DNA from 2 places in the Weizmannia sp. FSL K6-3076 genome. Region 2 is predicted to be linked to the other one. Evidence: predicted binding sites of a transcription regulator. Region 2 holds the regulator's gene; the other holds the start of a gene.
What was found. Region 2 encodes NrdR, which represses ribonucleotide reductase genes. Its sites were predicted from a motif close to AACACNATATATNGTGTT; they were not measured.
Positions count from the first base shown of each region.

Region 1: NSS95_RS08795 (vitamin B12-dependent ribonucleotide reductase) is a predicted target of NrdR. The motif match lies at 2,541-2,558, and genes of this name have one in related genera.

Region 1 covers NZ_JBBOWU010000001.1:1,864,272-1,868,701, forward strand. The annotation lists gene NSS95_RS08795 (vitamin B12-dependent ribonucleotide reductase) at 1-2,415, opposite strand, end outside; gene NSS95_RS08800 (lipoate--protein ligase family protein) at 2,762-3,598, opposite strand; gene NSS95_RS08805 (rhodanese-like domain-containing protein) at 3,845-4,231, shown strand; gene gcvPB (aminomethyl-transferring glycine dehydrogenase subunit GcvPB) at 4,266-4,430, opposite strand, start outside.
Region 2 covers NZ_JBBOWU010000001.1:2,139,024-2,143,453, reverse strand. The annotation lists gene coaE (dephospho-CoA kinase) at 1-527, shown strand, start outside; gene NSS95_RS10220 (glyceraldehyde-3-phosphate dehydrogenase) at 659-1,693, shown strand; gene nrdR (transcriptional regulator NrdR) at 1,978-2,436, shown strand; gene NSS95_RS10210 (replication initiation and membrane attachment family protein) at 2,451-3,848, shown strand; gene dnaI (primosomal protein DnaI) at 3,845-4,430, shown strand, end outside.

The sequences.
Region 1 (4,430 bases), 270 kb from region 2:
GGTATCAACCAGGACGACATGCTGTTTCGCGTGTTTCACTTCCGCTTTTTCCTGTTTTTCTTCCTGTGGTTCTTCTGCTTTCAATGTCAGGACTTGCGAATCCCGGCTCCCGTCCACATAAACGGTTCCGCCTTTCGCGCCGCCCTTATACAGGCGTTCGTACACTTTTTCCACCTGTTCAACCGTGTAGCCGCGCGGGGCGTTGACCGTTTTCGAAATCGAGCTGTCCACCCAGCGCTGGATAACGCATTGGACATCGGCATGGGCTTCCGGTGCAAGATCCATCGCGGTTACAAACCAGTTTGGCAGATGGTCTTTGTCCGTTTCCGGGTGCTTATCCAGATACTCCTGGACGATATCCGCATTGACCTCGATAAATTTGCCGAGGCGACCGCTGCGGAAATAGGAAAAGGAAAAATACGGTTCCAGCCCAGTGGAAACGCCAACCATGGTGCCGGTGGATCCGGTTGGTGCAACGGTTAGCAAATGGGAGTTCCGGATGCCGTGTGTTAAAATCGCCTTGCGGATGTCTTCCGGCATGTTTTTCATATAGCCGGTTTCCGTGAATGCATGGCGCAGGCGGTTTGTCTCTTCTTCGGTTTCACCCGTTAAAAACGGGAAACTCCCCTTTTCTTTTGCGATCTCAATGGATGCGCGGTATGCTTCGGTCGCGATCGTTTCAAACACTTTGTCGACAAGTTTATTGCCTTCTTCAGATCCGTATTCTTTTTCCATATAAATGAGAAGGTCGGCTAAGCCCATAACGCCAAGGCCGACACGCCGTTCCCCGAGCGCCTGTTTTTTGTTTTCTTTCAGGAAGTACGGGGTCGCGTCAATGACATTGTCCTGCATGCGGACGCCGGTATGGACGGTTTGTTTCAATTGGTCCCAGCGCACTTCTTTCGTTTCTTTGTCGACCATTTTTGCAAGATTGACTGCTGCCAGGTTGCAGACGGAATAGGGCGCAAGGGGTTGCTCTCCGCAAGGGTTTGTTGCGACGACTTTCTGGCCGTATGCTTTTGCGTTTGTCATGTCGTTGGCGTTGTCGATAAAGAAGACGCCCGGTTCCGCCGAGTAAGTCGCGCAGATGTTAATCAAATTCCAAAGTTCTTTTGCTTTGATTTTGCGATAGACGCGCACTTTGCGGCCAAGTTTTTCCCATTCGCGCACATCGCCGATCTTATGCCATTCTTCATTGTATATGCGCATTTCTTCTTCGCTGTAATTTTCCACATCCGGAAATTTCAGCTCGAATTCTGCGTCTTGCTCAACTGCTTCCATAAATTCTTTTGTGAGGCAGACGGAAATATTGGCGCCGGTTAAAAATTCCGGATTATGAACGGTGTAATGGCCGCCTGTTTCCAGTTTTTCTTCCGCCTCTTTCATGACTTCTTCCGTAAAGCCGCCTTGGCCCGGAATATGTTTGTAGTTCACAATCCCATGGTACATTTGCCTTTCCATTTCAGAGAGCGGCGTGAATTTCAATTTATCGTGGGCAAGCTTGCGGATCCATTCATCGTTCGTATTTTCGATCAGGAAACGCAAAATCCGCGGATTCTGCATTTTCGAAATGATAAATTCGACAATGTCCGGGTGCCAGACAGCCAGCATGATCATTTGCGCTCCCCTGCGACTGCCGCCCTGTTCGACCAGGTGCGTAAGTTTGGCGATGTCATCGAGCCATGAGACAGAGCCGCTTGATTTGCCGTTGACCCCTCTAGCCAGCGTATTGCGCGGGCGCAGCGTCGAACCGTTTGTCCCAACTCCGCCGCCGCGGCTCATAATTTCCATCACCTGTTTACGGTGTTCGGAAATGCCTTCCCTTGAATCCGGTACAAACGGCATCACATAACAATTAAAATAAGTCACTTCCGTTTCCGAGCCGGCGCCGTAGAGGACGCGGCCTGCCGGGATAAAGTTTAAGTTTACCAGTTCATTGTAAAACTTCTCAAACCATTCTTTCCGTTTCTCTTCTGTTTTTTCCACTGCCGCTAAGCCGGTTGCATTCCGTTTTGCGATTTGTTCGTAGTAGACTTCAAGAGGCTTTTCAATGATATCAAGCGACCTTTTGATGACCCCCGTTTCTCTTTCATCCGGGTGTTCCAGCGCCTGGCGGTAATCTTCTTCAATTAAGACTTCCGCTTCATTTTTTTCCCAGTCGATCCCTTTAATGACGCCGAGCCCCCTGGCCGGAAATTTCGGGTCTTCTTTAATCGTGAGGACAACAAAATCGCCCTTGCCCAATGTGACTTTTTCCGTGTCTTTAAACGCGTATCTGTCAATCATGACAAGCCTTGAAACGCCTTTGTACGTAATGTTCATATCCGGTGTAATCGGATGGACCTGCGGAAATAAGCGGATATCTTCGTTCAGCTTCTCCACATTCCATAATTTTTCTGTCGAAGCAACAGACATAACGACAACTCCTTCTCTATTTCTCCATGCAAATTCTCTGGTGGTTCTGCCTCCTTTAAAATAGCACACCGCAGGGAAAAATTGCAAGCAAAAATACTAGATATTGTATTGACATTTTGTTTTTATATACCATATATTGTGTTTAGGTCAAACCTCTTTCTTTTTGTCAAATGAAAAAAAGAATAAACCATGCCGAAAATCTGAGAAATCCCCCGAAAAAGCAGGCAAACCCGGGCATAACGAAAAAATTTGCCGCTTGCATCAAAAAAGCAGCCATAAAAAGCGCGGCACTAAAGGAAAAAGCGAAAAATCATACCTCTGGCCGCTAAAAAAAACAAATGTTCATTTATCTCTTAAAATTCCATTCATCCGACCGGTACCTTCTGTCTGCCAGTTCTTCGACATACGCCTGTTGCGCCGGCGTCAGCGTGTACGGTTCCAGCCGGATGCCGAGCCCTTCTTCAAACCCCTTATGGAAAGCCTCTTTTGCCTCCTCGTATGTGACGGGAACGTTGCGCAGCTCATTGATTGCAACCGCCTTTTTCTTAAAACTCCGCTGCATCCTTTCTCTCACTCTGTCATTCGGATATTTAAACAGGCTGAACAGCTTGTCCTCATCCATATCGAGCAAAATCGAGCCGTGCTGCAAAATGACGCCTTTCTGCCGCGTCTGTGCGCTGCCGGCGACTTTTCGCCCTTCCACGACCAGTTCGTACCAGCTCGGCGTATCAAAACAAACCGAAGAATGCGGAGACCTTAGTGCCTCCCGTTCTGCTTCCGTTCGCGGCACTGCAAAATACGCCTCCAGGCCGAGCGCACGAAATCCCCTGACAAGCCCCTCTGAAATGACACGGTAGGCTTCCGTGACCGTTTTCGGCATATCCGGATGCGCTTCCGACACGATCACGCTGTAGGTCAGCTCGTGCTCGTGCAAAACAGCCCTTCCCCCTGTCGGTCGCCGGACAAAACCGAGCCCGTATCGTTTTACCGCTTCGAGATCGATTTCCTGTTTTGCCCGCTGGAAATACCCGATTGAAAGGGTGGCCGGATCCCAGCCGTAAAAGCGGATGGCTGGCGGGATCTCCCCTTTGCTGTGCCAGTCAAGCAGGGCCTCATCCAGCGCCATGTTAAAAAACGGCGGACAGTGGCCTGAATCTACAAACAACCAGGTTTCTTTTCCCATATGTACCCCTCTTCTTTAAAATATCACTTTACCAGTTTACCAAAAAACGACGAAAAACGGCAAAGCCCCGCTCAAGTTTGTGCCGATTTTTCCGCTGGTGCTTAAAACAGAACGGTTACGGGCTTTTCAGACGGAAAAAACTGAAAAAATAGCGGTGACATGTTTCTTAAAAAAAGATTTTGATTCAGAAGCGCAACACGAATATAATAGTAGATAGCGCATCAGGTAAGAAAGGGGGCACGAAAGATGTCACAATCGTGGTACACACTCATCATTGTTATTGTTGCGGTAGTAGCATATACTCTCGCCAGATACTACCGGCAGAAAAAAATCCTGAAAAGCTTGACGGAAGAAGAATTCAAGGCGGGTTACCGCAAAGCGCAGCTCATTGATGTGCGCGAACCGAATGAATTTGCAAACGGACATATTTTAGGCGCACGCAATATTCCGCTGTCTCAGCTGAAAATGAGATTAAAAGAGATCCGGACCGATAAACCGGTTTATTTATATTGCCAGAACGGGACGCGCACCGGGCGCGCCGCTGAAATGCTTTATAAAAACGGCTGCCGCGACCTTTACCAGTTGAAAGGCGGCTTTAAAAACTGGACAGGCAAAATCAAATCAGGGAAATAAAAAATGCCGCGGCAATGCTGCGGCATTTTTCTTTTTATTTTTTCACATAACGCAAAACCGGTTTTCGTGCCGCCCGCGTTTCATCCAGGCGTTTGACAATGGTTGTATGCGGGGCTTCCTGGACGATTTCCGGATTTTCCTCCGCTTCTTTTGCGATTTGGATCATCGCGTCAATAAAGGCATCCAGCGTTTCCTTCGA
Region 2 (4,430 bases):
GGTTTACGATTGTCGATGCGGATATTGCCGCAAGAAAAGTGGTCGAACCCGGCGAACTTGCGTATGAACAAATCATTGAAGCGTTCGGCGAAGGGATTTTGCTGCAAGATCTCACGCTTGACCGGAAAAAACTCGGGGCACTCATTTTTGCGGATGAAGCACTCCGGATGAAACTAAACAGCATTGTCCACCCTGCAGTCCGGGCCTGGATGACGCGGGAAAAGGACCGGGCAATTGAAAATGGGAAAAAAACTGTCTTTCTGGATATCCCGCTTCTTTTTGAAAGCCGGCTTACCTATATGGTTGAACGCACCATCCTCGTTTACGTGGATGGAGAGACGCAGTTAAAGAGATTAATGACCCGAAACGGCCTTTCAGAAAAAGAAGCGCAGATGCGGATCCGGGCGCAAATGCCGCTGAGCGAAAAAAAGGCACTGGCGGATGCGGTGCTCGACAACAATGGCAGCCTGGAGGAAACAAAACAGCAGCTTGAAAAAATCGTGTCAGATTGGCAGCTCGTTCCATGATGGGTACATCATGGTTTTTTTTATGCAAAAATAGGGGAATAACGCTACATAACTTTTAAAATATGATATACTAATTGATGAATAATGGATTAAAAGTATGTCATTTATTATTCGAAGGAGTTGTCTGCACTGTGGAAACAAAAATTGCGATTAATGGTTTCGGCCGCATCGGCAGAATGGTTTTCAGAAAAGCCATGATGGATAACGCTTTAAATATTGTGGCGGTGAATGCCTGCTATCCGGCGGAAACACTGGCACATTTGATTAAATATGACTCCATCCACGGCGTATTTCCCGGAGAAGTGGAAGTGGAAGAAGAGGAAGCACTCATTGTGAACGGCAAACGCATCCGGCTTTTGGCGGAACGCAATCCGGCCCAACTGCCGTGGGGAAAAATGGATATTGATGTGGTAATTGAAGCAACCGGAAAATTCAATGCAAGGGAAAAAGCCGCGCTCCATCTTCAGGCAGGCGCGAAAAAAGTACTGTTGACAGCGCCCGGGAAGAATGAAGATGTCACGATTGTTTTAGGGGTAAATGAAAACGTTTTAGATATCGAGCGGCATCATATTATCTCGAACGCTTCCTGCACCACAAACTGCCTGGCACCGGTCGCGAAAGTACTTGATGAACAATTCGGGATCGTAAACGGCCTGATGACAACAGTCCATTCTTATACGAATGACCAGAACAATATCGACAATCCGCATAAAGATTTAAGGCGTGCCCGGGCCTGTGGCAAATCGATCATTCCGACGACAACCGGGGCGGCAAAAGCGTTAGGCCTTGTTCTCCCGCAACTGAAAGGGAAACTACACGGCATGGCGCTGCGTGTTCCGACCCCGGATGTATCGCTAGTGGACCTTGTCGTCGATTTGAAAAAAGAAGTGACGGCGGAAGAAGTGAATGATGCATTTAAGGCGGCGGCGAAAGGCTCGCTGCAAGGCATTTTGGACTATACAGAAGTGCCGCTCGTTTCTTCGGATTATACGACAAATCCGTACTCGGCCATTGTCGACGGCTTATCCACGATGGTCATGGATGGAAGCAAAGTCAAGGTGCTGGCCTGGTACGATAATGAATGGGGCTATTCTTGCCGCGTCGTACAACTGGCACAGCTCGTCGCGGAAAAAATGGAAGAAACCGGGAAAATCAATATTGCCTAAGCCGAACGGAGCAGCACCAGCCTGCTCCGTTTTCGTTACCAGTTTTCAGAGCCGCGCCGGAGGATGACTTGTGCGGGATGCTGACGAAATAGAAGTGTAAACCTTTCTATTCTATTGATGGATAGATGAAAAGTGAGGACTTTTCCGGATATACAAACAGAAGATACATCCAATATGTTCTGCATGTATAAATTTCTTTCGGGAATAGGATAAACCTTTCTGTTGTCTATTCGCCTTCTTTTATATATGATGGTAGTAAGAATGTATCAGAACGGGGGGTTCATATGAAATGTCCGTCTTGCCATAGCAACAATACGCGTGTGATCGATTCAAGGCCGGTGGACGAAGGCCGTTCCATCCGCAGAAGGCGTGAATGCGAAGACTGCTCGTACCGCTTCACCACGTTTGAAAAAGTGGAAGAAACCCCGCTCATTGTCGTGAAAAAAGACGGCAACCGCGAAGAATTTAACCGTGAGAAAATTTTGCGCGGGCTGATTAAAGCGTGTGAAAAACGGCCTGTGTCGCTGGACCAGCTTGAAAAAATCTCCATGGAGATCGAAAAAGAAATCCGCAGGCAAGGATATACAGAAGTCAGTTCCACCCTGATCGGGGAAATGGTGATGGACAGGCTGTCGAAAGTGGATGAAGTGGCCTATGTCCGCTTTGCTTCCGTTTACCGCCAATTTAAAGACTTGAATGTTTTTCTCGATGAACTGAAAGAATTGCTCAACAAGAATGCTTAAACGGAGTGCCTTTTATGAAACCGATTTGGAATGAAATACAGCCAGCTGACCGTTATCGTGCATCGTCAAACGGCCTGCTTCAGGACTACGATCAAAAGGTCATTTCGCTCCTGTACCAGCCGTTAATCGGGCCGCAATGTTACAGCCTGTATATGACATTATGGAATGAAGTGGAAGTCGGCCGGCTCTGGTCCGAAGACTGGAACCATTACCATCTGATGAGCTTTTTATCCATGAATTTGTCTGAAATTTACGAAGCCCGGCTGAAGCTTGAAGGCATTGGGCTTTTGAAAACATATATGAAACAAACGGACGACATCCGCATGTTTATATACGAACTGCAGCCGCCCCTGTCCCCGGAACAGTTTTTCAACGACGGTTTGTTAAATGTTTTCCTGTACCGGCAGCTCGGCAGAACACATTTCCAGCGGTTGAAACACTTCTTCTCCGACCGCGCCGTAGAACCGGGTGAGTACCGGGACATCACCCGCTCATTCCAGGATGTGTATGCCGCAAAAATCGGCCCCGAAGTGCTGAATGAGGCGGAAGCGCAGCAACTCAGCCGGCTGGAAGAAAACCGCCGCTATATCGAAAAAACCGCCGCCCCGGTCATAAAAATCGAAAACACCCATTTTAATTTTGACCTTTTATATGCAAACTTACGTGATGAACTGATTCCGCTGCGTGCCATTACGCCGGAAGTCAGAGAAGCGATTGTGAAGCTTTCATTTTTATACGGTTTAAATGAGCTGGACATAAAGAAAATTTTGCTCCAGGCATTGACGGCAGACTTGGAAATCCGGGTGGAGGATTTGCGGAAAATCGCGCGCAGCTGGTACCAGATTGAACATCATGACGAACTGCCACGCCTTGTTGACCGCTTCCAGCCAGAAGCGGATGCGAAAGAACAAAAAGAGCCGGAAAACGATGAGGAGAAATTCCTCCGCTACCTGGAAACGACTTCTCCGAGACAAATGCTGATCGATTTTTCGGGCGGCAGCGAACCGGCGAAAGCAGATCTTGCCGCCATTGAAGAAGTCATGTTTGCCCAGCAGCTTCCCCTTGGGGTTGTAAATGTACTAATCCAATATGTTTTATTTAAAACCGATATGAAGCTGTCGAAAAATTATTTAGAAAAAGTGGCTTCCCACTGGGCGCGCAAAAAACTGAAAACCGCCAAGGAAGCGATGGCGTTTGCCAAAAAAGAAGACCGCCAGTACAAACAATGGCTGAACAATAAAGAGAAGAACGGCACCGGACGGAGAAAGCCGGTCCGGGTTGAAAAGCTGCCGGACTGGTTTAAAAAAGAAGACCAAAAAACCACTGCGACCGCGGTCCAAGCCGATGGCGAGTCAATGGAAGAAAAAAGAAAAAGGCTTGAAAAAATACGTGAACAATACAAGAAAGGGTGAAGGCGGTGGAAAACATAAATGAGACACTCAAAAGGCTTTCATCCAATCCTAGTTTCCGCAAGCGTTATGAAGAAATGAAGCAGGAAATCATCACGCATCCCGACATCCGCGCTTTTTTGGATGCACACCACGGTGAAGTCACAAAATCGATGATTGAAAAAAGCTGGATGAAACTGTACGAATTCATTTCACAGGAAAAAAATTGCAGCCGGTGCAAAAGCCTTGGCGAATGCGTGAATATGATGAAAGGGTATGTGCCGGAACTCGTTATTGAACATGGCAATATTGAGATCCACTATAAAAGGTGCCAGAAGAAAATATTGGAGGATGAGCGCAATAAAACGCGCAGGCTGATCCAAAGCATGCACATGCCGAAAAAAATATTGGAGGCGTCCTTTGGTGATTTTTTCCTTGAACAAATGGGGCGTCTTGATGCATACGATTTTGCGCATCGCTTTGTCCGTGAATACGAGCCGGGCAAAAAAATGAAGGGACTATATTTATACGGCAATTTCGGCGTCGGCAAATCGTATTTGCTTGGTGCAATTGCGAACGAGCTGGCGGACCGGAAACAGGTCTCTT